Gloeocapsopsis sp. IPPAS B-1203: one gene and its partner. The protein of the gene in region 2 binds, or shares a complex with, the protein of the main gene of each other region. Links are inferred from orthologs where the notes say so. Each region holds a gene or a part of one and is shown on either strand. Other genes may lie near its edges.

Region 1 (15,448 bases), on a different replicon or contig from region 2:
TGGCAAATTCTGCGACTTGCGATCGCAAGTTTTGAATCTCTTGTTCTAGTTGCGTTTGAGTTTGCGATTGAAACTCTTGAATCTGTGTGGTGACTTCTATTTGAATCTGTTGTAAATTTTCTAATGTGACATCTTTTTGTTGTTGCAGTCTTGCTATAACTTCAGTTTGAATTTCTGCAAGATGTGGTGTTAAATTAGCTTCTAGCTGTTGTATGCTTTCTTGTAAAGTAGATTGTTGTTTTTGTACTTCGGCTTGCAAAGCTGTAATTCGTTCTTCTAGCTCAGTTTTGATATCTTCTAGTTGATGAACAGCTTCACCTTTTTGTGTTTGCATTTCTGCTTGCAACTCAGAAACTTGCGTGACAAATTCACTTTCTGTTTGTCTAATATTTTGGATGACTGCATCTTTCTGATTTTGAACATCAGATTGTAATTCTGCCAACTGTGGAGCTAATTCTGAGGCAAGTTGTTTTATATTTTTTAACAATAAATCACGTTGTTTTTGCGCTTGTTGTTGCAACTGTGCTAATTGCACTGCAAACTCTTTTCTAGATTGTTGTATATTTTGTAATATGGCTTCTTTTTCTGCTTGAATATCAGCTTGAATCTCTGTTGTGTCTGGTTCAAAGCCTAGTGCTAGCTGTTTCAAGTTATCTAATGTAGCATCGTATTCTTGCTGCGCTTGCCGTTGAATCTGGACTAATTGTGCAGCTAATTCTATTTCTAATTGCCTAATATTTTGTAATGCTGCTTCTTTTTGTGATTGAATATCAGCTTGAATTTCTGTTGCATCTGGGTCAAAGCCTAGTGCTAGCTGTTTCAAGTTATCTAATGTAGCATCGTATTCTTGCTGCGCTTGCCGTTGAATCTGGACTAATTGTGCAGCTAATTCTATTTCTGATTGTCTAATGTTTTGTAATGCTGCTTCTTTTTGTGATTGAATATCAGCTTGCATCTCTGATATTTGTGGGCTTAAAACTGTTAGTACTCGCTCAAATTCTTGTGAAACACTACTGCGTTGTGTTGTTAACTCTTGTTGAATTTGCTCGACTTGTTCTGCAAAGTCACTTTCTGAGCGTTGTAAGTTTTGAATAATTCTATCCTTTTGTGCTTCAACTTCTACGTGTAGTGTCGCAAGTTGCGGGGTAAAATCAGATGTCAGTTGTTCAATATTTTGTAAAATTGTATCGCGTTGCTGTTGAGCTTGTTGGTGAATTTGATTGATTTGGCTTGCTAATTCTGTTTGAAATTGTTCTAAATTTTGTAGTACTGCATCTTTTCTTTCTTGAACTTCTGCTCGAATTTTTAAAAGATGCGGAGAAAATTCTTCTTTTAATTGTTCAATATTTTGTAAAACAGCAGCTTGCTGCTGTTTTGTTTGTTGTTTTAAGCCGACTAGTTCATTTCCAAATTCACTTGCTAATTTCTTTAGCGATTGTTCTGAGTTTTTGAATTGATTTTCAAGTTTTGTAACTACTTGTTGTTGTTGTGTTTGTGAGAGATGCGTTATCTGCGATAAGTTTTCACGTTGCGCTGCAATTTCTTGTTGTAGCTCTTCTGCTTCTTGGTTAATCTCGTCTAAGATTTCTTCAGCATCTTGCAAAATGTTCTGAATTTTGCGATCGGCGTTAGCAATTTCATTTTGGATATCTTCAACTTCTTTAAGCCGCATCATCACAATATCAGCGACACCACGAATGACTGACTTACGTAAGAAAAATAGTGCTAGCAATGTCGCACCCAATAGTACTACTAAAGTTGCTAGCAAGATATTAAACAGCGTTATCGACTGCGTACCAAATGCTGTAGTAGGCGCTTGTGGCTGTACTTGAGCTAGTTGAGGCGATCGCTTGAAAGCATTTGCTTGCGCCAACCTTGATTCAGAAGCACTAGGTGTCACCTCAGCATGAGTAACAGCACCAATTGACAGTAACACAGTAGACAGCAAAAGACCACTGCCGTGTGATAAAGCTCTTAAAATCTGTTTGTGCTTGCGCTTCATAGTTCCTTTTGCCTGCTGATCAGGAAAAGATATCGCGGTATCTTTTCCAGGGTAATCAAAATTGACGTCTATTTCCGATCTTTACGCTCAATTGTCGATAAATCAACTGGTAACAGCAACATGGCATCACCAAAAGAGTAAAAGCGATAACGATGCGCGATCGCTTCTTGATACAATGCCAGCAGGCGCTGACGACCGATTAGGGCACTTACAAGCATGAGTAAACTCGATTTAGGCAAATGAAAGTTAGTAATTAATCCCTCAACAACACGCCATCGATAACCAGGATAAATAAACAAGTCTGTCTTGCCACAAAAAGGTTGCAACTGTCCACTTGTTGCAGCACCTTCTAACGAACGTACTACAGTTGTTCCCACGGCAATAACTCTCCCACCTTGAGCTTGTGTTTGGTGAATTTGAGTAACAGTATCTGCACTTACTTCTACCCATTCTCCGTGCATTGTATGTGTTGTAATGTCTTCAACTTCAACAGGGCGAAAGGTTCCCACACCAACGTGTAGCGTGACAAATGCTGTCTTGATTCCTTTGTTTTGTAGCTGTATAAGTAATTCTGGAGTAAAGTGCAATCCTGCTGTCGGAGCCGCAACAGCACCAGGTTGCTGGGCATAGACTGTTTGATATTGGTCGCCTGCTGCTTGAGAATCAGTAATATAAGGAGGTAAAGGTACTTGCCCATATTTATCTAATATTTGAATCAAAGACATTCCTCCAGGAACATCAAATTGCAGTAGTCTCCCTCCAGTTGCTGCATCCGTTGCTAATACTGTTGCATTTAAAGAATAAGAGGCATTTCCTTCAAAGACAATTTTTGCTCCTAGTGGTAGGCGTTTTCCTGGTTTTACTAAAGCTAGCCATTGATTGTGCTGGCGTTCTTCTAAAAGCAATACCTCAATAGACGCACCACTTGATTTTCGCCCATACAATCGTGCGGGTATAACCTTGGTGTTGTTCATTACTAATAAATCGCCTGGTTGCAGTAGTTGAGGCAATTCAAAAAATCGCTGATGACTATAGTGTGTAGAATCAACAACTAATAACCGCGCACTATCTCTAGGTACAGCAGGGTTTTGAGCAATTAACTCTTGGGGTAACTCATAATCGTATGCAGATAATAAGCAGTCTTCTTGAGAAGGTAACGATCCACTAAACATAGTCTTGGGTATCAACATCACAGCATTGCCGTTTCTGAATCAAAAATCCGTGTTATTACGGTTATCGCTTTGCTTTTGTCTCTTCTATATTGTTCTTAAGCCATATTTTGTTTTTTTTAGACACCGTAGTTATACAGATTTTCTGATAATTTTTGACAATTCGTACTTACATACTTAATTGGGTGAACCTACCCAGGTTAAATTGGGTGATTTTCCCCTATGAAAGGAGGGTAGACCTTCGGCACAATATAAGTGTCGGATTGGTGCGTCTCCCAACCACGGAAATGGAATACCTTTACTACCTTGCAAATGCCAGCCTCACCCTGAGGATTGTTGAATATCTACATAAAGTACAGCATCTATCGGTTAGGTTTATAACCGTGATCCATCAGATTGATGGCTGGGTGGTAAAAGTCAAAATGAACTCGCCTTTGAATCCTCAAGACGATGGAGATTTTCGGGCATTTTTAAATGAGTTGGGAATTCCCTACGAACCTCCCATGCGAGTGAATATGGCACTCTGGAGTTTAGAGGCTGGACAATCTCCCATTGACGTCATGCGTCGCTATCAAGTTGCGATCGTCTCTCATGGTAGCCCAGAACGTGAAGAAATCGAAGCTTTTCGCCAACAGTTTGTACGAGGATTAGGCTACTGCCCAGAAACTCTGGCTTAGAGAGTTATGAGTTTTGAGTTTTGAGTTATGAATTAAGAAAATTCTTTAAAATTCAAAACTCTTTTACGAGTCACTAAATCTTATCCAAATGCAGCAGGAATGTATTCTTGTAGCAGCAATTGAAATTTAACATTGCCAACTTGTATTGCCAGCGACTTGAGAATCGCGGGCTTTTTTGTTTGTGGTGGGTGAGTAGCAAAGCCTTGAGAATAAACTAAAGCAACATCAAAACGACATGGATAATCATTTAAGTGGGGGTATTTCGTTAAATAAAAAGTAGCTGTGCGCCAAAGTTTCGCTTGCTTTTGTGGTGTTAAAGATAGCAAGCCTCCTTCATCCCAATTACCACTGCTACGAGTTTTCACTTCAACAAAGGCAAGTAGAGGTGTGGTAGTGTGTTGAGCAACAATATCGATTTCTCCCCAACGACAGTGCCAGCGACGATGCAGAATTTGCCAGCCTTGTGATTGTAACCATTGTGCAACGAGATCTTCTCCTAGTACACCAATATCGGGATAATAAGAAGAAGGAGGGTTTGTCATAATGATTCACACTCAAGAGGATTGGATGATTGAAAATATATTCAAGTTATGCCGCCAGATAGCGATCTTTGTGTTAGTTGTCAGTGCGATCGCGTCTCCCCTGTATCTCAGTATTCCCCCAGCTTTAGCTTTAGATTACAACAAAGAAAATTTACTTAACTCTGATTTTGCAGGGCGCGACTTGACAGACTCAAGTTTTAATCATGCTAATCTCCGTAATAGCAATTTCAGCCATGCAAATTTAGCAGGCGTTAGTTTATTTGCTGCTAATTTAGAGTCAGCAAATCTAGAAGGCGCAAATTTAACGAATGCCACATTAGATTCAGCGCGATTGAGTAATGCTAATTTAAAAGACGCTGTGTTAGAAGGTGCATTTGCCGCAAATGCCAAGTTTGACAAAGCAGTGATTGATGGGGCTGACTTTACTGACGTGTTATTACGACGCGATGAGCAAGATAAGCTGTGTAAGGTTGCCAAAGGAACCAATCCAACAACAGGGCGAGAAACACGGGAAACACTAATGTGTTTTTAATATGAGACTAGATTAAATCAGTCAGTGAAAATTGCCGTTGCCGATCTAACTCTTGTAAGCGTCGCTGTTCGGTGTAAAGTAATTCATAATATGACTGCGATCGCTCTAAATCAACTTGTGGATCAGTATCTTGCCACATTTCAAGATAAAGGCGATAGCGCTTCTCACACATAACACGTTCCATACACGCAATTGCGGCTTGTACTCCCTGAGTAGCACGTAAAAGATCGCGTTCGGTTTTCTCATTTAAATAAAACAGATGCGATACCACAGTCATCTCGCAATCCAACTGTAAGTATCGAGTTTGCAGACGAGAAACTAAAGAATCAGCAAGATCGCTACCAGCGATTTCTGTTAATATTTGCTGCCACAAAAACCGATGGTGGGAGAGGCTAAATTGAAGATCTCGTGCTTGTAAAGCTTCAGTAATTGCTTGACGATGTTCGGGACAATGTAAGTAGATGCGTAAGAGTAAGGCTTCGGCTTGTTCTAAAAGACTGCGATCGCTTGTGAGGGGAACTGAAGATGAAGATTTTTGCTGCTGCTTTTTAAATGGTTGTGGCGTACGGTTATTGTAATTAGGTGCAACTTGTGATACCAAACTTTCAGCTTGTATAGGTATCAGACGCCCATCGCCCAAACTCAGTAACTCAGCACAACGAAAAATATAATGATTTCTTGTATCGCTATTATCAATCAGCTTGAGTAGTTTAACCATTTTTTGGGCAACTTGCTGAAATTGATCGGCTTGCTTCAAGTCGCGGTTTGCCACAATTTGTTGAATTTGCCAGTCTAGCCATAATGGGGCATTTTGCAGCAGTTCGCGATAGTGTTCGGGCGTGTAAGTGTGTAAGTATTCATCAGCGTCTTTGCCTTCGGGTAAGTTGAGAATCCGCAAACTCACTTCACCACGATAGGCAAGATTGGCAATTTCACCGATCGCCCTTTCTGCTGCTTGAGTTCCGGCGGCGTCAGCATCAAAGTTGAGAATGAGTTGTTTTGATTCGGTATAGCGCAACAGTTGGCGAACTTGATCTAAACTCAAAGCAGTGCCCAGAGAAGCAACAACATTCGTGATTCCGGCGGCGTGAAGTGCGATCGCATCAAAATAGCCTTCGACAACAACAGCTTGATCGAGGTGAGAAATTGTTGATTTTGCTTGATCTAAGGCAAATAGTGTTTTCCCTTTGTTGAAGAGTTGAGTCTCTGGTGAGTTGAGATACTTCGGTTGATCTTCCCCTAAGGTTCTTCCGCCAAAACCAATCACGCGCCCTTGGATATCATGAATGGGAATCATCAAGCGATCGCGAAAGTAATCGTAATAACTATCTCCTGATTGTCGCTGACGAATTAATCCTGCTAGTTCGAGGAGTTGTACAGGATAGTGCTTTTGTTCTACCAAATAGCGGTAAAGAGTTTCCCAGCTTGTCGGTGCGTAACCTAAACCAAATTGCTGAATCGTTTCTAAATTCAGTTTTCGTGAAGATTGAAGATACTCTAATGCTGCTTCTCCTTGCGGTTGACGTAAAGCGTGTTGATAAAATTGACAGGCGATCGCTAGAATCTCGTAGAGTTGTTCGCGTAGCGATAACTGACGCTGTAATTCTTGTCGTTGTGCAGGTTCTAGTGTTTGTACGGGTACTTGGTAGCGCCGTGCTAAATCTAAGACAACTTCACTAAAAGAACTTTTCCCGACTTCCATCAAGAACTTGATAGCGTTTCCCCCAGCATTACAGCCAAAGCAGTAATACATTTGTTTACTAGGACTAACACTAAAACTTGGAGTTTTCTCGTCGTGGAATGGACATAAACCAACATGATCTTTTCCCCGCTTGCGTAAAACAACGTGTTCTGATACCACATCGACGATATCAACTCTTTGCTTAACTTCCTCGATTGTGTCTGGGTGCAGGCGCGGGATTTGCATTGAATTAACTGGTGATTCAGTAGTGTTTGAGCGTGAGTATGAGGCTGGTAATTGGTCATTGGTAAATATCTTTTTGTTTCTCACTACCCATTACCCATTGCCCTAAATACCATTATCGAATCAAATAACTCAACCAGGTCAATTTATCTTTTTCTGCTTGCGGAATCAAAAGCCGCCATGTTTTACCTTCTTGCTGACGTTGCAAGTAGACATCAAAGGAATTGTGTTGAGTGACTTTGCGCGGTAGTTTGAGCGTCAGATCGTATGTACCACGAACATGAGAGACAGGTAAGCTTTGAATTTCTACTAGTTCGCGCTGTGTAACGGTGACGTGTCGAATTTCTATTCCTTGGAGATGTACGCCGAGTTGTTGACTTAATTGCTGTTGTGTTTGTTCTAGCTGAAGTGCGATCGCCTGTTGTACAAGTTTATTACTTGGTTCGACTTCACCACTACAAGCTGTGAGTAACACAAATAAAGCGATCGCCATCAACCAACGTACCATAACAATCTGCCTATCTTGGATTAATCTGCAGTAGTTACACTTCCTACTGCCCCATCAGAGATTGTATCGGCTTTATGCTAGTTTTTGATTCATTAGACTGCCTGTATGAATGCGAAGGTGAATAAATTCGCTGCTGCAAAAGTTTTGTTTTAGTGTACGAAGGTACACTTTGCCTATGTAGTCCCGACTTCAGTCAGAGGACTCCGTAAGCATCTCTAAATGCGATTGTTCTAGAAATGTAACTTGCTGTTCTAACTTGTCGCAGCATTGACGTACCAAACGTAGCCCGTCTTCTTGCGAGATTTCTTCAGTCGTTGGCAAAAAGTCTTGTAAAATTTCCGCTTCAGTAGTTTGATATTGCCCTAATGAAGATCTCAAAGTTTTTAGATAGTGCGATCCTTCACCACCTTCTTGCACAGCAAAATCAAGAATCGAATCTAAGTAAGCAACAACTTCGGCACTCTTAACACCCTCAGTAACAGCAGCATACAATAATTCCCCATCAAGATAGTGGAAATCTGGTACAGCCAGGATATTGCCATGTAATTCAAATGTACGCACTCCCTCAGTTGGTTTCACTGTCAATTGCTCAGTTCGCACGCGATGTGCTGCGTGATAAAGTAATGTGGCGATCGCTAAAATGACCTGAGGATAATTACTATCAGTACCGCGCATTTCTACTGTACCAATACCGTTGAGTCGCACGCGATTCCACGCTGCTTTAAGCAGGTTTCCCCCAGCTTCTTTAAACAAATGTCGTTCTACTCCTGCTTTATCCATCGCTGCTAACCAAGAGTAGTACCGCGCAAACTGTAACTCAACCAATTCTTCTGTATCTGCTGCATAAGGCTGTAATCCACCCACAGATTGCAAATGGGTATACACTCCTTCCCAGCCAAAAACCTCACTACCGCGATAACGTACGGTATGAGCCGCAAATTTCATAACTCGTCCTTCGTAAAAAGGACACGCCCGCGATAATACAATCAGTGATGGATCTAAAGCTGTTGCTAAGTTATATATGTTAAGTAGTTCAGTACGTGCCTCTGGGGTAGAATCGTAAGATACACCTACACGCCGATCAATAATTCCTTCAGGAAGATCTAAATGAATGTGCGTTCCCGTGCATCGCGCCGCGTGCATAAAGCGATCAAAACCTACGGTGCGGACTTGAATGTGATACCAGGGCTTGTTACGAATTGTCGGCATAACGTGCAATGGATAGGTAGATAAAGGATAGAGCCTAAGACTCATTTCCTTGGCTACCTTGAGTGCTACCTTAAGATTACTTAAATACTCTGTTGCTAGCTCTGTTACGCTATACGCAGGCGGTGTATTAATCTCCACCATACTTTTTACCCATTCAGGGGCAAAATGCTGCGGATTTCGTCCTTCTGATGTTGCTACTTCTTGGCAAAACTGCAAGTACTCATCACCGCGCTGCGAAATAACACCTTGTTCATCTACCAAAAAAAACTCTTGCTCAAGCCCTATCCGCCGATCTTCTACACTCATGCTTTAAACCTCAAAGCAAGCAAATATAGAGGGTAGAAGGTATAACTTACTGTTGGTAGCCGAAGAGAAGCCAGTAACTAGTAGCTAGTTTTGAGTTGAATCTTCTAGTTCAGAACTCCTTGTCTCTCCGTCTCTCGCTTCCTCAGCCCTCTTTAATGCATCCACGATCTCATCCGCGTGGTGCTATTTTGATTTTACTCTTCAATCCTCGCACATCAATATTTTTACTCAAACTAATTGATACGCGTTACTGGTAACACCTGCATCAACTTGATTTAAAGCTTCGAGGATACCTGGGACAGTCGATTGCAGTGCTTGACGAATTGCATCTAACTGCACGATGTCTACTTCATTCGTCCATTCATTCATAAAAAACTTCTTGACTTCAATTGATAAAACACATGCTGAGTCGGGAAAAGTTTGATGCACCCAACGAGGAAAGTAACCGCCAGAGAAGTTAATATTTTCGCGGACATCTAAATGTCTACCCAAAAAGTTGAATGTTTGTAAATCCTTGGTAAAACGGTTGATGACAGGTGCCCACCGTTGGCGATCGAGTGTTCCTGTCCCAATGTTAATTTCAGGATTGTATCGCGGATCGGCTGGTAATGAGTCAGGTCCAAAACGTAAGTGATTGTAGGTATGCAACTCAAATATAATAAAGCGACCGTGACGACGTTCAAGATCGCTCAAGACTCCTTCTAACGTTGCATAAAAGGCGTCATGTTCTGCCAAAGAGCGCTCGATAATAGCACGGGGTGGTCTTTTTTTCCACACTTTTAATCCCCATGCATCTTCAGGCTTAATATAAACAGCTTTATCACGGCGACGATTGAGGTCAAATTCAAAACGCGATCGCCGTGCAACAATTCTGGTGTCACCGATCTTTGTCCAATGTGCAGTATAAGGATCTTCTTCCCGCCAGCGATCTGCTTCGGTGACGCTGAGTAGGGGGGCAACTTCTTCGCGGATATCATGACCATCATGTAGCGTAACAGCAACAATAGGTCCATCTCCTTTCGTTAATACCCAGCTACTTAACGTCATTTACTACCCCAAATTATAAATATATCTTCATTATCCGAAGCTTCATTTTCTCGCAAATCAAGGTAAATAAATGTAACTATAGTAACAAGGTGTGGCACACCATAAATAAAAACCCCCAGTGCGGACTGGGGATTTGGTTGCTGTTATAAATTTATTTGAGATCCCAAACACGTGCTTTGTAATCTGCATAGTAACAGCTAAACTTCCAGAAATTAACTAGCGGACGCAGCAATGGATGGAAAGATTTTTGCTTATTGCTAGCTTGATTGACCGAGATAGATTCTTGATTGCGATTAGAGAAAATCATTCTTATTCCTCCTATTTAATAGTGAACTTTAGTTATTGGTAATATCGCTCTTCAATCCAAGTACGCATTTCAGATTCGGAATCGCGTTTTGTCGTGCGTCCTGTTATTGGATCGTAAGCATTCCACCATGTACGACCATTGCGATCTGAACTTTGCCAAACTTGTAGTTCGTTCTTGGCGTTCAGATAGTTAACTACTTGTTGCCAAATGCTTTTTATAGGTGCAAAAACGTCAGTACGTTTTGCTTTTTTTGGTGATTGATGATAGAGAAACTCTAATTTCTCTCGCTCAAAGGTACTAATCGAATACTTCATACCAAATCTTGATGACCTCACATCACATCGTTTACTTCTCTTAATAAATCCACTTTAACAATGTTTTTCTTGACAATCAAAGTAAACTATGCATGGAATGTATGAATAGAATTCATATGTCAAGGAATGTCACGATGAAGAAGCTTTGAGTTTTATCCGTAGGGTTTAGCTAATTGCTTTGAAAGTGCTATGAGTGACATGACTAACAAAATCAAGATCTCGCAGTTGCGGGCATTAGTTGCAGTCGCAGAACATGAAAACTTTAGTACAGCTGCATTGCATTTGGAAATATCACAGTCTGCAGTGAGTCATGCGATCGCTGCTTTAGAGGAAGACTTAGGCGTTGTCTTACTTGCGCGTGGACGCCATGGTGCCCATCCTACACCCGTAGGAAAACGAATTATTGCTCATGCCCAGCATGTACTACAGTTACTCGACACAATGGCTAAAGAAGCAAACCTCGAAAAAGGCTTAGATGGAGGACAAGTGCAAATTGCCTGTTTTCGTAGTGTGGCAACGCATATTCTACCAGCAGTGATTGCCCAGTTTCGCAGTGACTTTCCTAAAATTGCAGTCACAATTACAGAGCATTACGATTACATTAATGTAGAACAAGCTTTGCGTGAAGGTCATGCCGACCTGGGCTTCACATATCTTCCTGCTAGTGATGAATTTGAAACTTGGGAGTTATTGCGCGATGATTACATTGTATTACTACCTCCAACTGCTTCAACCACTACTCAAAAACTCAACTGGAAGCAATTAGCTGCATATCCTTTAATTGTGCCATCGACAAATACTTGCTCAATTAGAATTCGCAATCATCTGAGATTCTCTGATTGTCCCTTGAATATTGCCTATGAAGTCAGGGAAGATTCCACAATTGTCAGCATGGTTGTTCAAGGCTTAGGTGCAGCCATTCTTCCCCGATTAGCCGCCGAACCAGTACCACTAGGGTTGCAAGCGTTTACTCTACCAATTCCTCTCGAAAGGATCATTGGAGTAGCTGTGTTAGCAGATGCACTACAAAGCCCTGCAGTTTTTGCCTTTTTAGATGTTCTCATGAAGTCAAAGCAATTTGTACTTACTGCAGTTTAAAACTTACCCAAGTGGTTATGTGCTGAGCAATTTAAAAATGGTAGTTGTTTAAACAAAATTCGATTTGTAACATCAGGCGATCGCCTTGTTGGGGTGGAGTTCCTTTATGAAAGCAAAAGGGATCTTCAGCAAAACCAAAACCTACATTTCCGCCGATTGTTAGGATATCTTTTTGTTGATAATATTGACTAATATCGCGATCGCTACGACCAATAAATAAAGTCAATTGATGAGTAATCTTTTTGTTTTTGTGACTTCCACGAACGCAAACATGAGGTCCACTACTTGAGTCTACATTAGTTAAGTAGAAAAAGAATTTTAGAGAACGATAGTCAATAGGATCGTAATGAAATAACTCTTGGGCAAAATTTAATCTTTCCTCAAAACTGGTATTTGTTGCAAAACTCCACCACAGCCGCGATCCTGTAAACACTGGTTTTGCATTTAAGTAAGCAGCTGCTATTTTAAGTAACTTAGGATCTTGAATAATTCTCTCGATCGCGCGGCAATTTCTCTCAGGATCTACATAGTCGCTAACGACAAGAGAACCATACTTTTCTTGCCAAACTTCTTTACTATTTGTATGAAACATAAGTTGTGGGTTGAGATTGGCATAACACTGCTCGCGCTCTGTAAATTCCAAAATCTCTTCTACAATTGCTTGCGGAAGTTGAATACCTAAATATAAGCCATCCTCTTGTAATACTTGAATAACATTTTCTACATCAAGATCTTCAAATATAGACACTTCTGAATATTGCTCAAGTTCTACTTTTGGATAAAAAATGTCGATTAGAGAACGAACTATCTGAAACCGCGAGAACAAAAACATCAAAAGCCACTTCGGATTTTGAACGGCATATTTATAGTAAGGTTTGACTTTAAGACTAATCCTTACCAACAGATGTCGCAGTCTACTACGACTGTACTCAAGTCTATTCCGTATCAGTAGCATATGTATAGAAAAAATACTTACGTAGTTTAGCCTAAGTAATTCTTCTTAAATTACAATACTTTCAGGTAAATCTTTGAATAAAATTGATAAATCAAGAGATTTTGTGAGCCAATCGTAAAAAAGATAAGAAAATCCTCATAATCCTTAAACTATAGTTATTTTTTAGAAAATTTGATTGAAGAAGGGTCAAGAATCAGAGATCAGGGAATTAGAGCAAAGTTCCTGATACAACGCTCCAATGCTTCGTAGCAGATTTAAGTAAGTAGTAGAACAGCAAAAAAGTCAATAAACTGACCATCAATATTTGGTTGAAGCTAGACTTGAAAATCAGAATTATCAAGTATTCTAAAATATGCGCGATCGCTTTCATTGGGAGTTTCCAAAATTTGATTACCGACGCAACAGTAAGGTTGATTGGTCGTGGATTCTAGCGTTATTGTTAGCCGCAGTGCTAGTTTACAGCATCAATCTAGGAGGATTACCATTACGCGATTGGGATGAAGGTACTATCGCCCAAGTTGCCCGCGAAATTTGGCGATCGCCTGTCAATTCATGGCGTTGGTTGTATCCTACATTAGGAAACGCACCTTATCTCAATAAACCACCACTCATGCATTTATTAATAGCTGGGGCATACTCGCTTGGTGGAGTTAATGAATGGACATCACGTTTGCCAGGAGCGATGCTGAGTGCAGTTTCTGTACCTCTACTATATTGTGTCGGGCGGGAAATTTTTCCTAGGACGCCTGCGATTTTTGCTGCGTTAGTTTACCTCACACTGCTACCGATGGTGCGTCATGGGCGATTAGCAATGTTGGATGGGGCAGTAGTGTGTTTTTTTCTGTTGATGATGTTGTGTGTACTGCGATCGCGTCGTAATTTGCGTTACTGCTTAGGTATTGGTATTGGGTTTGCCTTAGTTTGTCTGACTAAAGGAATCATTGGATTATTGCTGCTGGCGATCGCACTGTTATTTTTGTTTTGGGATACGCCCCGCTTACTAACGAGTCCTTACCTGTGGGCAGGTGTTTTTGTTGGTGCCGCGCCTGTAGCTTGGTGGTACTTGGCTCAATGGTTGGAATACGGTAACACTTTCACCAATACAGCAATTATGGCTCAATCTTTGAGTCGTGTTTGGGCAAGTGTAGAAAATCACGCTGGACCACCTTGGTATTATTTATTAGAAATCTTAAAGTACAGCTTTCCTTGGCTGATATTTTTACCACAAGGTTTGCGTAAAGCATGGGAAAATCGCAACTGGAGCTGGGCAAAACTGATCCTTGTGTGGATTAGCTTTTATTTCGTAATAATTTCTGTGATGCAAACCAAGCTTCCTTGGTATGTTTTGCCGATATATCCAGCTATTTCTTTAGCAGTGGGAGCGCAGCTGGCTGATTACTGGTGTACATCTGATGCATCATATCCGCGCCCTGTCGTTGTCTGTTTGGGGCTACTTGCTGTAGGAGCCACTATTGGCAGCTTCTACTTTAGCCCTTGGAGTTCTGCGCAGGATGGCGCATTACAAATGATTTTAGCTGCAGTTGCAGGCACAATGATTTTGGCAAATATCTTAGCTAGACGAGGCGATCGCCAGTTTTTGATAATTTTAATTTGGGGAATGTATGTCTCGCTTGTACTATTTATGACTTCTTCCCACTGGGTTTGGGAACTTGCCGAAGCTTATCCTGTAAAACCTGTTGCTGTGATGATCCAAAAGATGACACCCGTAGGACAGATTGTTTATACATCCTTTCCTTACGATCGTCCTTCGCTCAATTTTTATAGCGATCGCCAAATTATTACGGCTACTCACAACGAGCTTCAGCAGCAATGGCAACAAAATTCACCATCCTATTTGCTCCTCGATACCCCAACCCTTAAAAATCTCCAACTTCCTGCAGCACATCACTTAGGCAGCACGCAAGGTTTGACGCTACTAAGAAGGGGTAAGGGGTGAGGAGTGAGGGGCGAGTGACTAGATATGAGTTTTGAATGTTCTTAATTCATAACTCTCTTAAACTCAAAACTCATAACTCAAAACTCATAACTCCCCAGCTTTCTTATGACGGCTCCTGTGGGGGATCGACAACAATTTCCTTTGATGGTTCTGAATTTGATTCCTGTCCTGATTTCAATGTTTCTAAGGTAACAACACTAATACCTAAAAGAATGGCACTACCAATTGCGGCGATCGCTGCGGTACGCTTAATAAAGCTAAAATCTCGTAGAATTCTTGCCCAAGGACGACTTTGACGACGAAGTAAATGAGTCATCTCAACTTGTTTAGAGCTATGCGGATCGCGTACATAGTGCCCGCTCCAACTCACTACCAATCGCTCTTGACAATGAGGACATGTAAATAGTCCATTACACTTTTTGATTTGTTTGAGATTGCCAACACGTTGGCAAATTGGACAGGTTACGGAGTGGTGATCAAAGGTGTGAGTGTTCATAGCGCGTCGAATCAGTTCTTTTCTCGCTTTACAGCGGAGTGCCATTAGTCTGAGTTGTATTTTCTATACGCCCCAAATCTTAGTCTGCCCATTTTTGTGATAGATAGCCATACTCGCAGTACATATATTTATGAACATTTAAGAAGCGGCTTGTAGCACAAACAGAGCAGAGGAGCAGAGACAGCAGGGGGAGCAGGAGAGATATGAGTTTAAGAAAGTCGCGAAGTGTTGAGTTAATAAGACTCTTTATTATTCAAAACTCAAAATGTGCTACGCACCGCTACGCTAACAAAACTCAAAACTCAAAACCAGTCACTAGCCACTAGCTACTAGGCACTGCACTCCTATCTCTAACTTGTCACAACGCTAGCGCATTGACCAATGCTGTAACTCATCTAAATGAGG
Region 2 (15,363 bases):
ACATGAATGCGGAGGCGATCGCCGTCGATACTGAAACAATGGGTTTATTACCCTGGCGCGATCGCTTGTGTCTTGTGCAACTGTGCGATCCTCAAGGGCGCGTAACCGCAATTCGGATTGCTAAAGGACAAGAATCTGCTCTAAACTTACAAACTTTAATGGAAGCAAGTAGCATTCTGAAAGTTTTTCACTTTGCACGGTTTGATATTGCTACTTTAAGTTATCATCTTGATATTCAGGTATCGCCCCTCTTTTGTACTAAAATTGCTAGTAAACTAGCCCGTACTTATACAAATCGACACGGACTAAAAGACTTAATCCAAGAACTAGAGCAAGTTGAACTCGATAAAAGCGCCCAAAGTTCTGATTGGGGAAACGCTGCTTCATTAAGCGAACAACAACTCCGCTACGCAGCCAACGATGTCCGCTATTTACTTTCTGCACAACAGAAACTCATTACAATGCTTGAGCGCGAAGACAGATTAGAGTTAGCACAAGCCTGTTTTGAGTGTTTGCCAACAATTGTCACGCTTGACTTACTACAATTCAAAGATATTTTTGAACACTAGTTCAGTAGGTGAGTAGCGGGTAATGGGTAATAGAGAGTTATGAATGTTGAGTGTTGAGTTATGAGTTAAGAAAACTCAAAGTTCAAAATTGTAATGCCTCCGGCACCTTTGTTCGCGAACAATTCAAAACGTGCTAAGGCACCGCTACGCTAACAAAACTCAAAACTTAAAACTATTAAGCAGTTACCAGCTCTTGAGTTATGTTTATTTTTACCCACTTACCTAAATAAAAGGAACCTTTTTAAGTTTTCTCAATCATTTGATAAAAATCGTTAACTTTGCTGTAATTAGCGAAGTTAATTGATACTCTAAGCGTGCAAAAACTTCTTATGGTAGAATTCAATGAGCAAACTTCTACTGACTTTCCTCTAATACGGTTCTAAGTTTACGACTATCTCAACTACTGCTGAACCTACTCAACAATCTGACGAAGTTCCGATTAATCTTGCTGCGAACTAGCTGGTTTTTGCACTGTAGCACTCGTTTGACCCCAGCCTAAACTGCGAAAATAAATGCTACCAACCGTCAATAAAAATGCGATGTACGCTACAGCTTGCACCAAAAATAGGTTTTGTCGATAGCCAAATAAAGCTTTGAGAATAATTCCAGGAAAGCGATTGTCAGGCAAAATCTGTGAAGTATCCCACACTCTTGGTCCTAAAATACAAGAAGGATTTCTGACAAACTGTTCGTGATAGAAACACAACGACTCTGAGGCAGGATTTATACTTGCAAGGGCAGCAACAGCAGCATCAAAATGCTTTAATGCAGATACCACTAAACCTGCAACAATTAACAGTAATAAAACCCCCATCACTTGAAAAAAGCGGCGGATATTAAACTTGACACCCCATTTAAATAGCATCACGCCAATCAAAACAGCACCAACTAAGCCGAATACTGCACCCAAAGCAGGGAATAAACCTTGTTGAAAATTAGCAGCAATAAAAATAACTGTTTCAAAGCCCTCACGAAGCACTGCAATAAAAATTAAGCTAAAAACTCCCCAACCCGCAGCTTGGTTGTGTTGCAAAGTGTCAGTTAGTGTCCCTTCAATATCTGCTTTGAGATGCTTCGCCTGCTGTGTCATCCAAATTAGCATCCAACTTAGCATGACAATTGCGATCGCGCTAAATACCCCTTCCATGAGGGGTTTAATGACAGGCGTATATTCAGGATTTGCGTTACTAATAACAGGAATAATCCAACTAAACAGCAAACCTACCAACGCACTCGCACCAATTCCCGCCCCCACGCCTGCATAAACCCAAGAATTCAATTGACTTTGCTGTGCTTTTTTGAGACACGCTAAGACAATTCCTACAACTAAAGCAGCTTCAACGCCTTCGCGCAGGGTAATCACAAAAGTTGGTAACGCAGCACTAATACTCATAAACGTTTTTTAGACAGCACTACCACTAAAGTCGCGCAACATCTTTTTAATTTCAATGTTGTGTAATTCTTCTTGTCCGATCATAGTGCGGGCAAATTCTTCTAAATAGATACTTGCATCGTTCACTGTTTCTAGAAGACTTTTATATAATTCCAAAGCTTTTTTTTCGTGATTCAAGCTTTCTTCTAAAATATCTCGCACCGTGTGCGTGTAAGTTTCTTCCATTGGCGCAATCCGCAAACTGGGGTGTCCTTCCAAGCCAGTCAGAATTTCCCCAACTTGTTGGGCGTGGAGTAGCGATTCGTTTGCTTGTGCTTTAAAAAAATCTACGATCGGAATTCGATTTGGTCCTGTAACCATGAGTGAATAGTGTGTATAACGCACTACACCCGCAAGTTCAAACTCCATAATGGTGTTTAGCAAGTGAATCGTTTTTTCTTGGTCAAGTTCTTTCATAAGTATTTTAAGTATGTATTGTTCTGAACGCGCTATTTTCTAGATTAGCGCTGTTGGTGTAACTTGTTTATTTTGCAAAACTTTCTCATTCTATCCTAAAAAATCTCAAGATTTACTTAAAACAAAAAGCAAGTAAGTCGATCAATAATGAGTGTTAGTTGATTTTTACTTGCAATAAACAGGTGAACAATGCGTTTTCATTTGCAGCAAAGGACGTGGGTAGCAGTCTTCGCAGGGATACTCTTGAGTGCGAGTGCTTGTCAAAATCAAACTTCAACAATAGCAAATACAAACTCCTCGAATACGACTTCAGCAGCGAGTGCTAGTAAATTTAGCGATCGCCAGATTGTCAGTGACTTTGCCGATCAAGTTGTGATTCCTACTAATCAGTTATTTGCTCAAAAAGCAGCACAACTATCAAAAGCAATTGACACTTTTGTGCAAGATCCCAACGAGCAAACGCTTGCAGCAGCACGGAATGCTTGGCGCGATGCGCGATCGCCCTGGGAACAGAGTGAAAGCTTTACCTTTGGACCAGCAGATTCTTTAGGATATGATGCAGCCTTAGATTCGTGGCCAGTCAATGAAACCGACTTAACGGCTGTACTGCAAAGTAATGACCCTTTGACTGTAGAAACAATTCAAAAGCGCCAAGATACAGAAAAAGGATTTCATGCGATCGAGTTTTTGCTCTTTGGTACAGAGAACAACAAACAAGTTAGTGATTTCAACCAACGAGAACTCGAATACTTACAAGCTTTAGGTAAAGACTTTAGCCGTGTGGCGAATGAACTAGTTGCTAGTTGGACAACAGGAGTGGAGGGTCAACCTGCGTACCGAGAAGTACTTGCTACTGCGGGTGAAAGTAGTAATAGCAACTATCCAACATTACCTTCTGGAGCAGCAGAAATTGTTCAAGGAACAATCGACAGCCTAGATGAAGTTGCTAATGAGAAGATCGGTGAACCATTAGCGCAAAAAGACACTAAATTACTCGAAAGTCGATTTAGCTTTCATACTCTTGAAGACTTAAAAAGCAACGTCAAAGGTGCAGAGAACGTTTATTTAGGTCGTTTCCCAGATGCTAATACCGATGGAAAAGGAATTAGTGATTTTATTGCCCAAGTTAATCCTGATTTAGATGCCAGAATTAAAAGTCAATTTCAGACATCAATGGCAGCATTAGAGAAAATTCCTGCACCTTTAGAAACTGCAATGGCTAATCCGCAAGCAGTACCACAAATTCAAGCCGCACAAACTGCAATTGATAGTCTTCAACAAACCATGAGACAGGAAGTTTTGCCCTTGGTACAGAACTAAGCTGTAACAGTATGAACTCCTCAGTGCATATTCACAGAAAACAACTAAAATTTTTGATAATTTTTGCTGTAGCGATCGCCGCAGGAATTGCTTTATCGATTTTCTGGGGTCAAAATTGGTCTTTACCGCGATCGCCAATGGCGGGAGGCGCAACAACAGTCATCAATCGCACTTCCCGTGGTTTTGAACAGCCAGCACCAAATTTAAGTGAAGCTGAATTACAAGATCATTTAGAAGGCGATCGAGCATTTGAAGCTGTTTTTGTCACACCGCCAGCGCCTGTTAATTCAGGATTAGGACCATTATTTAACAATGCTTCTTGTGCAGGTTGTCACATCCGTGATGGAAGAGGAATGCCTGTGAAAGGACAAATGCTTGTCCGAGTCAGTTTACCACCAGGATACCCTACAACTAGTGAAGAACAAGAGGTTATCTTTGAATCGCATCCTGAAGCATCAGTGACTTTAGGAAATGCACCACCTGTTCCAGGAATTGGTACGCAAATTCAGGATCAAGCTGTTTATGGTTATCAACCCGAAGCAGAAGTAGAAATTTCTTGGCAAAAGTCTTTTGGTAACTATGCAGATGGAACAACCTACGAACTGCGATCGCCTGTTGCTCGAATCACACTTCCTAACGGGAAACCTTTACCACCAGAAGTTTTAACCTCGCTGCGGATTCCTACACCAATATTTGGTCGCGGTTTACTCGAAGCGATCGTGGACGAAACCATCTTAGCTTTAGCTGATCCAGAAGATAGCAATAAAGATGGCATTTCTGGTCGTCCGAACATGGTATGGGATACAACTGCCCAAAAAGTAGTGTTAGGTCGTTTTGGGCATAAAGCTAATATTCCTGACCTCTTACAGCAATCTGCTTCTGCTTATGTCAATGATATGGGTGTGACTAATCCTTTATTTCCTGAAAAAGATGGCTCTAGTGATATTGACGATCGCACTCTCAATACAGCAACCTTTTATACGCAAACGCTAGCTGTTCCTGCTCGCACAATGGTAGACGATCCGATAGTCAAGCAGGGTGAAAAATTATTTAATCAAGCCAATTGTGCTGCGTGTCATGTGGCAGAATTACGTACTGCAAACTATGAAATTCCTGCTTTAGCACATCAAACAATCTACCCTTATAGCGATTTGTTATTACACGACATGGGAGCAGAATTAGCCGACCGTAGACCAGACTTTGCTGCAACCGGAACAGAATGGCGCACACCACCACTATGGGGTTTAGGCTTGACTCAAACTGCATTACCTTATTCTGGCTATCTTCATGATGGTCGGGCGCGGACATTAGCAGAAGCTATTTTATGGCATGGAGGAGAAGCAGCACAATCAAAAGAGATGTTTAAAAAGATGCCTCAAAGCGATCGCGATGCTTTAATTCGATTCTTAAATTCTCTGTAACTCACAAAAACTTCAACATCAGTAACTTGGAGGCTTAGCTAAATTCTTAAACTTAGTATATTGCGGATCGAATAATAGCTTTACCGTACCTGTAGGACCATTGCGGTGCTTCGCTGCAATAATTTCCGCAATACCGCGATCGGGAGTATCGTTATTGTAATAATCGTCGCGATAAATCATTAAAACTAAATCTGAATCTTGCTCTAGTGAACCTGATTCGCGTAAATCGGATAGTAGAGGTCGTTTGTTTGTTCGCGCTTCAACTTGACGACTCAACTGAGATAAAGCAATGATGGGAACCTTTAATTCTCTTGCTAAACCTTTAAGCGATCGCGTAATTCGCGATAATTCTTGAACGCGGTTATCACTACTACTGCCTTCCATGAGCTGTAAGTAATCAATTAAAATCAGCGCTAACTCTGTACCCTTCTCAGCTTGTAGGCGTCGTGCTTGCGATCGCATTTCCATCACCGTCATATTTGCGGTGTCGTCAATATAAATTGGTAATTCCGATAAATTTCCAAATGCGCGGCTTAGTTGTTCCCACTCGTTTTGGCTAATGCGTCCAGCCCGCATCCGATGACTTTCGATTCCTGCTTCACTTGCCAAAAGACGTTGCACCAATTGCTCTTTAGACATTTCTAAGCTAAAAACCGCAACTGATTGTTCATAACGAGCAGCAATATTTTTAGCAATATTCAATGCTAAAGCAGTTTTTCCCATTGCTGGGCGTCCTGCCAAAATTACCAAGTCAGAACGCTGGAAACCACCTGTAAGAGCATCCAGATCGTAAAAATCGCACAATATTCCTGGTAGAGTTTGCCCCTGATCGCGACTTTCAAGTTCCTGAAAAGTATCAATGAGCGTATCCGAAATCGAGACAAGACCTTGTTGCGGGCGTTCTTGCGTGATGCTGAAAACTTTTTGCTCAGCGCTGTCTAAAACTGTTGCCAACTCCACATCAGTTTGATAGCCTAGCTGGACAATTTCATTACCCGATTCGATCAACTTGCGCCGCAAGTATTTATCCATCACTAGCATTGCTAGCACGTCAATATTGACTGCTGATACAGTACGATCTACAAGTTGAGTTAATTTACTTCTCCCACCGATACGTGCAAGTAAATCGCGATCTGCTAACCACGCTGAAACACTTAAAAGATCCGTTGGTTTACCCTGATTGTGGAGTTTCAAGGCAGCTTCGTAAATTTCTCTGTGGGCGTTGATATAAAAAGCATCTTTAATCAAGCGATCGCTCACACGGCTAATCGCTTCAGGATCGAGTAGAATACCTCCTAGAATGGCTTCTTCTGCATCAACATTCTGTGGAGGTAAGCCACCTATATTATCTTGAAAACTCAGTTGTTGAGTCATATAGCAGTCAGAGGTCAGAGGTCAGAGGTTAGGGTTACGAGGAGGACAAATTTAAGGCAAGAAATTAGATACTGTATCTATTATCTATCTTTCCGCTTTCTATTATTGCCCTGGCTATGATTACACACCACATCTTTTAAGCCTAGTGACTCCCTTCGCGGCTGTAAAAACGAAGTCCACGGAGGTGGACTAATACCCTTTCAAGTTTAGATTGAATACAATTAAGCAGAGGTGCTTCAAGTGCAGGGGAGAAATTTTTTGTTCTCATTTAAGGATGCGAATCGTGCAGACCTGCGGTTCAAAAATCACCCTGACCTCTGACCCATGACTTCTTCATTCTGGTACGACCTGAATTTGGACTTCTGCTGTTACCTCTGGATGCAGCTTAATTTCAGCGGTGTAAGTTCCTGTTTGGCTAATGTCAGGTAAGGTAATTCCACGCCGATCTACCTCTTGACCAATGGCTTCTTGAACTAACGCTGCGACTTCGGGAGCAGTTACAGTACCAAAGATTGCATCTTTTTCGCCAACTTGCTTAGCAATAGTCAATTGCCCAACTTTGTCTAATGCTGCTTTTTGGGCTAAAGCTTGTTGCTTTAATTCTTCTTGACGTTGACGTTCTTTTTCACGCTTGCGTTCAGCTTGCTTGAGAATACCTGGAGTCGCCTGCACCGCTAAATTTTGGGGCAGCAAATAATTGCGAGCGTAGCCTGGTGCAACTTCAACTAAGTCTCCAGATCGTCCTAACTTACTAATATCCTGATTGAGAACTAATTGCACGCGTTTTGCCATGATTTTCCTGTCGTGATTTAATTGCTGTGGTGTCTTTGCAGTAGAAGGATGAAACTACTTTGTAAAAGGAGTCAGAATTTATAATCGTAACGAAATGCAGCAAGCGATCGCAACTATTTATCATACTGCGTGCAGTTAATTTGCAGCAATCTTGTTGATGCTGTGATTTATTCTAGAAAAAACTACTGGAAGTTAGAACTGATCTTTCATGCCGCGCAACCGTGCAAAAGTTTGCAATGGATCGTTACTTTGGACTGCTAACTGTAATTCTGGTTGATGCCAACGCAAAAAAGGATTAGTACGCTTTTCGATACTCAACATCGAAGGTATAGTAGCTGCAAAACGATTACGTGCTGCTTTGACAGTAGCAAAACGAGCTTGTAACTCAGGGTTTCCACCATCCACTGTCAGTGCAAACTGCAGGTTCTTTAAAGTGTATTCGTGAGCACACCACACTCGCGTATTATCCGGTAAAGCTCTTAATTTAGATAAAGAATCCATCATTTGGGCTGGAGTCCCTTCAAATAAGCGACCGCAACCTCCAGCAAATAAAGTATCACCACAAAACAAATCTCCAAGCGCCCCTGGTGTTTCTGGTGGAAAGTAGTAAGCAATGTGGGCGCGAGTGTGTCCAGGGACAAAAATGACTTCAGCAGTGCGATCGCCAAAGTAAACGCGATCGCCTTCTTTCAAAAAAACTTGTTGTCCAGGTATTCTGCCACGATCTTTCTCGCCACCATACACTGTGACATTACCAAAATGCTGCATCAACTTGCGATTACCACCCACATGGTCATTATGATGATGCGTATTAAAAATTGTCACTAGCTTTGCGCCTAGTTGCTCTAATTGCTGTAGTACTGGTTCCGCCTCTGCTGGGTCTACAACCGCAGCTATATTTTGCATGGGTTCATGCAGTAAAAAGATGTAATTATCATAAAGTGCTGAAATTCTGATGACTTCCATTGCTTGTAGTTCTATCACTCTTCCAATTAATAACGTAATAAAAATTATTTTTAACGAGAAAAAATACTTAATTAACAATTCAAAGCTTTTAGAGTTTATACCTAACACTAATGAATAAACCCAATAATAAGTGAAGATTATAGACGTGCCAAAAGTATTACTGTAATTTACTGAAATTATAGTGGTTTAAATATTAGTAGGTAACTAAAACTTGACTTAAATTCACTGCCCAGATATTCAATTTTCGTGACAAAAATGCTCATAACAAGCAATTCAGCAATGATGTTATTTTAATTTATGTACAAAACTTAGATGTAAATTGGTATTTAGTAGATAAAAAGAAAGCAGATTTAATTGCTGGTGAATTGTTCGTGGACTGTTTGGGCAAACTGAATAATCTGAGAAAAATTAGGTGTTGCAATGTAACTATCGATTCCTAACCACAATAGGTATTCAATATTGCCAGCAGGACCTAGCAACGGAGAAACGGTTAAGCCACGATATTGCCAATTTAGTTGTTGTGCAGCTTGTAACACCTGAAAAATTGCCTCAGCTTGTGCTTTGGGATCGCGGACTACGCCTTTTTTGCCAACTTGCGATCGCCCTACTTCAAATTGTGGTTTAACGAGCAAAACTGCTTCTCGCGGAGGCTGTAGTAACTCCCACAAAGCAGGTAGAATCTTTGTTAAAGAAATAAACGATACATCAACTACCGCAAAATCAGCAGCAGCGTCACCCTCTTTATATAATTGTTCTGGTTGCAGATAGCGTAAATTAGTTCGTTCTTTTAAAATGACACGCGAATCGTTGCGTAAACCCCAGTCAACTTGTCCGTAGCCAACATCGACACCATAAACGCGTTTTGCACCAGCTTGCAAAAGACAATCTGTAAAACCGCCAGTGGAGATTCCACCATCTAAGCAAACACGCCCAGCAACCGAAATCTCAAATTCAGTTAAAGCTTTGAAAAGCTTTTCTCCGCCGCGTGAAACGTAAGGCGATCGCTCTTTGATATGAATTGGTAATGTTGTCTCAACCTCAGTTCCAGGTTTGTCAATAATTTGTTGATTGACAAAAACTTCACCGGCGCGAATCAAACGTTGCGCTTGTTGTCTAGAGGAACAAAGTTCTAAGTCTACAAGTAGCGTATCAAGTCGTTGTTTAGCCAAGACAAAATTACAGAAGAAGGGGCGAGGGGTGAGGAGTGAGGGGAATAAAAATAATTCTTTAGAGGTGGATAAAAAAATCACTAAAAGAACAAAGAATTATGGCGAGATACATTGAGCCGAGGAGAATAATTCCTTGTTTCAATCCCATGCTTTTAAGCTACTGTTCCCTCACCTCTCTGAAATATAAGCTTTGTCTATTCTAATGCTTACAGACTGCTACCAAAGGTTACGGTAGATTTCCCCTTCCCACGTACTATTCCAGTTAGTCCCAAACGGAAATTGCTGCCAATCAGTCGTTTCATCGGGAGTCACACGAGTTAATGATATTAACTCAGATTGAATTTGCTCAATAAGATCCTGTTCCGCCGCCGTCAGATGCACGTCCGCAGATGGATTTGAGTTTTGCGCAGGATTGACCATCATGGCAACATCAAAAGACTTGCCATTGATTTTGACTCCAATATAGTCAAGATGTCAGTCTTCTTAGAAATTCTTTACTTTTGGATGAACGAGCGGCTAGTGGGAGTGTGGGAGAGATTTGATTATTATTGTTCTTTACTACCCATCTACCCGCCTACCCAACTACCCGCCTACCCTCTTACCCTTCTACTTCTTTCACCGATATCCCGCAGCTTGTAGCGAAAAAAGTCGGGCATAACGTCCTTCAGCTTGCAGTAACTCCTCGTGAGTTCCTTGTTCAATTAATTCTCCACCAGAAAGAACAACAATCTTATCTGCCATGCGGACAGTGGAGAAGCGATGCGAAATTAAAATTGCCATTTTATCTTTGCTGAGAGTGCGAAATCGTTGAAAAATTAACACTTCAGCTTCCGCGTCCATCGCTGCGGTGGGTTCATCTAAAACAAGAATATCTGCTTGTGTCCGCATGAAAGCCCGCGAAAGTGCAATTTTTTGCCATTGTCCGCCAGAGAGTTCTTGACCTCCTTTAAACCAACGCCCTAACTGGGTGTAGAATTTATCAGCCATTTGCTCGATAAAAGGTTGTGCCATGCCTTTATCTGCGGCAGTATGCCAGTGTGGTTCTTCAACCAAGTGTTGAACATCTCCAACACCAATGTTCTCACCAACAGTGAATTGATAGCGGACAAAATTTTGGAAAATCACGCCAATCCGCCGATGCAAAACTTCAATATCCCATTCTTGTAAATCTAAGCCATCAAGCAGAATTCGTCCTGAATCTGGAGAGTAAAGGCGCGTTAATAATTTAATTAAAGTCGTTTTTCCCGAACCATTTTCACCCACGATCGCCAGTTTTTCACCTGGTTTGAGATGCAACGATAAGTTTTTTACTGCAGGTTGCAAGCTTCCTGGATAGGTAAAAGTCACATTTTCAAACCGAATACCGTCTTGGGGAATAATTCCTTGAGTCGCATTACCGCCTGGTTGGGGAATGTCTTGTTCGAGAAACTCATAAAGATTAGACAAATACAACTGATCTTCGTACATTCCTCCTAAGGAAGTCAGTGCAGAAGAAAATGTTGTTTGTCCTTGGCGAAACACAACAAGATACATCGTCATATCACCAAGCGAAATTCGTCCGGCGATCGCTTCTATCACAATCCAAGCATACGCTGCATAAAATGCTGCACTACTCAGTAAACCCAAAGCGTAACCCCACACGCCTCGGCGTAGGGTTAAATTGCGATCTTCACGATAAAGGCGATTAAAAATATTGTGGTAGCGTTGTAGCAACATTGGTCCTAGTTGATACAGCTGCACCTCCATCGCAAAATCTTCACGCGCGATTAATGTTTCTAGATAATGCTGTTGTCGTGTTTCTGGTGCGCGCCAGCGAAATAAGCGAAAGGCTTCTCCGGCAAATTTTGTTTCAGCAACGAATGCAGGAATTGCAGTTAAAACGAGTGCTAACAAAGCCCACAGCGAAAATTGTAGTAGTAATCCACCGTATGTAATGAGTGAAAGACTATCTTGAACAATACCAAACGTACGACTAACAAGCGACAGCGGACGACTTGAGGCTTCACGCCGCGCCCGCGTCATCTTATCGTAAAATTCAGAATCTTCAAAATGGGCAAGATCGAGGGTTAAAGCCTTTTCTAGAATTAAAATATTAACTCTTTGCCCTAATAACACTCGTAATAGTGATTGACAGATACTCAATCCCCGTTGACTGCCTGCGAGTAAGGCAACTAATATGGCTTCTAGTGTTAAATAGCCTAAGGCGGCTCGATTACTTTCTAATCCTGACTGTGAGGCTACCACAACCGCATCAACAATTAATTTACCAATGTAGGCGATCGCCCCAGGAAGTAAACCTGCTGTTAAAGTGAATACTGCCAGAACCAATGTCAGGACATGGCTAGTCGTCCATACCAGTTCGATAGCCCGTCCACTATAACGAAATATTGCTAATATTTGTCGCAAGCTTTGCTGCAATGGGAGTGCGATTCCCTGCGAATAACTTTTCATCTACGATCCCATGCGGGAAACCCACTCCACTCTTTTTACTAACCCTAGCTACTTAACTCCCCTTTTGTTCGTGATATTCCGAGATTTGGTCGTAAATTTCCTCAGGAAACTGCAAATCTTTGTAAACGTTGCAAGCATCAGGATCGTCAGGATTGGGACAAATCGGAAAATCTTGCTGTTGTTGCCATTCCAATACTCGTTCGCGGCGTGGGGGGTTATAGTCTTTACCTTGTACTTGTTGATAAAGCGATCGCGCGTCTTCTTCACTAAAGTCGCGGTCTTTTTGCAGGTGTTCGATTAACTCTTTTTCGCTTAAAAAGTGCCGCGCTACCATCGCAAACACTAATCTACCGTAGTGACCAATATCCTTACCTGCATCTAAAGCATCTAGTAAATGCGCCATCATGTCGCTTTTGCGTAAATCTGCAATTGCCATATGTGATGTTCTCCCTGAATAATAAAGAGGTCAGGGGTCAGAGGTCAGAGATCAGGGTTGTACAGATAGAACCTAAACTGATTAGTAGTTTCCACAAAAGTAGATTTTTCCATGAATCCTGACTTCTAGCTCCTAGCCCCTCTTCATTCTACTTAAAGATAGTACACAAGTACTAAATTGATGAAACGGTATCGTGTAAAGGCGGACGCCAGCAAAGGTATGCAAGGGAACCAAATAAAGGAATAAGCGCAAACAACCAAAAAAGTTGTGAATCGCTAGAATAACCGCGACGCGCCATATCATCGCCAAGTACGGTAGGAAACAAGACAGTAAACACACAAAACGCTAAACTCATACCGTGAATAAAGCGATCGCCTAAAAACTGCTGGAAAAAATCTCCCCAATCGCCAGCAAATAAACCAAAAGCGACTAAACCAATGGTAAAGATCGTCACAGCGACACCAGTACTACGCGAGTCTAGCAACTGTAACCACGAATCTTTAGCACCAGTAAATTCTTGATTCGCTTCGCGTAACGCCAAGTATGGGATTAACCCAATCACACCTGTACCAAGTGACGCGAGTGCAAAAGCCCAAAACGGAATCTTCTGCATTCTGCCATCAAAAAACAAAAGGCAGCTATAAATGAATATCCAAACACCAATGAGCGAAAACAAAGATAAAATAACTGGATTTACCTTTGTCCACTGCAACGTCAGAATATTGATTAACAGTGTTAAGGTTTCTTGTAGATGCAATGGTGGTGCAAAAAACAGCACATAGATTATAAATGCTGCCCAAAGCACCCATAAAATAATTTTTCTACTCATAAGTAAGCGAGTGAAAACGAACATCACTAAAAGGCTGGTAATTGGTCATTGGTAATTGATAATTGGTCATAGTTCCGATTCATTACCTGTTACCCATTACCCAACAAAACTAAGCATGACAAATCCATCCTACATTTTTCTTGCGGGAGCCAGCCGTGGCGTCGGTCGAGAAATCGCGCATTGTTTGAGACAACAACAATTAAAGGTAAAAGCGTTACTACGCAGCGAGGCGACTCGTGCGGATCTAGAAGCAATGCAAATTGAGGTTGTTTTAGGCGACGCCTTGCGTGTCAGTGATGTAGAAAACGCAATGTTGTCAGAAGGAATTACAGCCGTTGTCAGCACAATTGGTGGTTTACCTAAAGATGGCGATCGCGCTGACTATTTAGGAAACAAAAATTTGATCGATGCAGCAGTCAAAGCCGGAGTTCAAAAATTTATTTTAATTTCCTCAATTGGTAGCGGTGATAGTGCGCAAGCTTTACCACCTCAAGCTTTGGCAACATTAGGGTCTGTATTAGCTGAGAAGGAAAAAGCTGAACAGCATTTGATTAACAGTGGACTCATTTATACAATCATTCGACCAGGTGGTTTGAAATCAGAACCCGCAACAAATAATGGCATTCTTACCGAAGATCCGCGAGTTGCTGGGACAATTCACCGCGCTGATGTCGCCCAACTTGTCTGTCGCTGTCTCAATTCGGAAAAGGCGAATAATAAAATTCTCTCCGCCGTCGATCGCCAAATGATGTACGGTCAACCTGATTTTGTTGCATTTGATGTCAGCTGAGCGATTGAAATCACCGCTACACAAACGAAACCTATCTTCATAGGTTTTTCTAACGTTACCTCTAGTGCCGATCTTGCAGTATGATAAATTTTAAGATTGTTTTACAGAATGCTTAATACACGGCTATGGAAATCTTGACACTCGGTTGGGTTACACTGCTTGTTACCTTCACATGGTCAATTGCAATGGTAGTTTGGGGTCGTAACGGACTGTAAAAGCTCAAGTGGAAACGACAACAGCACTTAATGTTCTTGTTTTAATTGCCTTTGGGTTACTGACTGCAGTAACCGGAGGTGTTTTGTACTTAACAGCAGCAGATTGGCGCGATCGCCGTCGTCAAGACAAAGAAAACCGCGAAAACCGCATTCAAGGTAAATACAAACGCAAAAAGGGGTAAGGCAATGCCTTACCCTCTTGACACAATTGTAATTTTATGCGCTTTGAGCGCCTGGTTGCCCATTTTCCACAATGAAGGATGCTAGCGTACTTGCTGGAGCTTGCGGATCGAGAATCGTCGAAACAACTCGATAATCGCTACGCCATTGTTTGGGTGTCAGTTGACAGCGAACGTAACCGCGAAAAGCACCGTCGAAAAATTTGGTATGTGGGTTGTTTGCTAAAGCTGCAGTAACTGGGGCGATAAACTGCGCGGGAAAATCAGAGGAAATTGAAGTTCCAACAAACTCTGTACCAATGGTAGGCGAAGCAGGATTGTTAAAGTCGGCTTTGAGATCGTGTACCCAGTTTGAATGAATATCACCTGTAATCACAACAGGGTTAGCTACTTCTTTGCGTTGTTGGATGAAGTTAAATAGGCGATCGCGTGCTGCAACATAACCATCCCACTGATCGAGGTTAAACACCTCACTGTCTGAACGCGCATCAAAATCAAATTGAGCCATCATTGTTTGTTGGGCTATGACATTCCAACGCGCTTGCGATCGCTCTAATCCTCTAAATAACCAACGTTCTTGCTCTTTGCCTGTCATCGTCGCATTTTCAGCCAAAGCTTCCGCACACCGAGGTTTTAATCCATCATCACACGGTTGATTGGTGCGATACTGACGAGTATCCAATACAAAAAACTCAGCTAAGTCCCCAAAAGTCAAACGTCGATAAAGTTGCAGATTTGGACCCTTGGGTAAGGAAGATAAACGCAATGGCATATGCTCGTAGTAAGCTTGATAAGCGTTTGCACGGCGCTTAATAAATTCCTCTCGTGTTTGATTGTCTTCAGGAATTAAGTTGGCATAATTATTATCAACTTCGTGGTCGTCCCAGGTGACAATCCAAGGAAATTTTGCATGAACTGCTTGTAAATGAAATCCAGTTTTGTACAAAGCATGGCGGTTGCGGTAGTCAGCAAGACTAACAATTTCAGGGCTATTGTGTTGACG

The links.
Region 1: the proteins of dnaB (region 2) and dnaG are in contact, whole or in part, in a crystal structure (PDB 2R6A), measured with the Geobacillus stearothermophilus proteins. The link is inferred for Gloeocapsopsis sp. IPPAS B-1203 from one-to-one orthologs. Residues at the interface, in WP_033016901.1 of Geobacillus stearothermophilus: Ser13, Glu15, Ala16, Gln18, Glu91, Leu92, Asp94, Ala95, Val96, Pro97, Thr98, Ala99, Ala100, Asn101, Tyr104, Tyr105, Ile108; in WP_049624496.1 of Geobacillus stearothermophilus: Lys456, Leu457, Leu458, Pro459, Ala460, Asn463, Ala464, Leu467, Leu535, Leu536, Ile537, Ala538, Gln544, Glu545, Asp548, Tyr549, His552.

What each region holds. Positions count from the first base shown.
Region 1 is NZ_PEIG01000003.1:71,392-86,839, reverse strand. Bases 4,390-7,274 are described here. They hold dnaG (DNA primase), read right to left. Parts: upstream 6,850-7,274; coding sequence 4,930-6,849; downstream 4,390-4,929. Other genes in these bases: CSQ79_RS06465 (hypothetical protein), read right to left, coding at 6,962-7,274; CSQ79_RS06475 (pentapeptide repeat-containing protein), read left to right, coding at 4,392-4,922; CSQ79_RS06480 (YraN family protein), read right to left, coding at 4,390-4,390. Also shown: CSQ79_RS06495 (tetratricopeptide repeat protein), read right to left, coding at 1-2,002; tRNA preQ1(34) S-adenosylmethionine ribosyltransferase-isomerase QueA, read right to left, coding at 2,071-3,174; CSQ79_RS06485 (hypothetical protein), read left to right, coding at 3,459-3,848; more of CSQ79_RS06480, read right to left, coding at 3,929-4,389; more of CSQ79_RS06465, read right to left, coding at 7,275-7,354; CSQ79_RS06460 (glutamate-cysteine ligase family protein), read right to left, coding at 7,544-8,869; CSQ79_RS06455 (N-formylglutamate amidohydrolase), read right to left, coding at 9,098-9,916; CSQ79_RS27475 (hypothetical protein), read right to left, coding at 10,068-10,223; CSQ79_RS06450 (hypothetical protein), read right to left, coding at 10,256-10,537; CSQ79_RS06445 (LysR family transcriptional regulator), read left to right, coding at 10,727-11,635; CSQ79_RS06440 (hypothetical protein), read right to left, coding at 11,667-12,383; CSQ79_RS06435 (ArnT family glycosyltransferase), read left to right, coding at 12,943-14,547; CSQ79_RS06430 (hypothetical protein), read right to left, coding at 14,651-15,088. UniProt on the Escherichia coli protein: RNA polymerase that catalyzes the synthesis of short RNA molecules used as primers for DNA polymerase during DNA replication.
Region 2 is NZ_PEIG01000009.1:226,099-241,461, forward strand. What follows is about bases 4,356-7,155. They hold dnaB (replicative DNA helicase), read right to left. Parts: upstream 6,534-7,155; coding sequence 5,178-6,533; downstream 4,356-5,177. Other genes in these bases: CSQ79_RS17310 (di-heme oxidoreductase family protein), read left to right, coding at 4,356-5,159; rplI (50S ribosomal protein L9), read right to left, coding at 6,867-7,155. Outside these bases: CSQ79_RS17290 (ribonuclease D), read left to right, coding at 1-569; CSQ79_RS17295 (FTR1 family iron permease), read right to left, coding at 1,009-1,962; CSQ79_RS17300 (ferritin-like domain-containing protein), read right to left, coding at 1,972-2,418; CSQ79_RS17305 (imelysin family protein), read left to right, coding at 2,608-3,738; more of CSQ79_RS17310, read left to right, coding at 3,792-4,355; more of rplI, read right to left, coding at 7,156-7,325; gloB (hydroxyacylglutathione hydrolase), read right to left, coding at 7,518-8,291; CSQ79_RS17330 (TlyA family RNA methyltransferase), read right to left, coding at 8,642-9,460; CSQ79_RS17335 (hypothetical protein), read right to left, coding at 9,677-9,883; CSQ79_RS17340 (ABC transporter ATP-binding protein), read right to left, coding at 10,076-11,911; CSQ79_RS17345 (hypothetical protein), read right to left, coding at 11,964-12,347; CSQ79_RS17350 (hypothetical protein), read right to left, coding at 12,520-13,176; CSQ79_RS17355 (SDR family oxidoreductase), read left to right, coding at 13,292-13,966; cytochrome b6-f complex subunit PetN, read left to right, coding at 14,092-14,181; CSQ79_RS27980 (hypothetical protein), read left to right, coding at 14,190-14,363; CSQ79_RS17370 (alkaline phosphatase D family protein), read right to left, coding at 14,398-15,363. UniProt on the Escherichia coli protein: The main replicative DNA helicase, it participates in initiation and elongation during chromosome replication. Travels ahead of the DNA replisome, separating dsDNA into templates for DNA synthesis.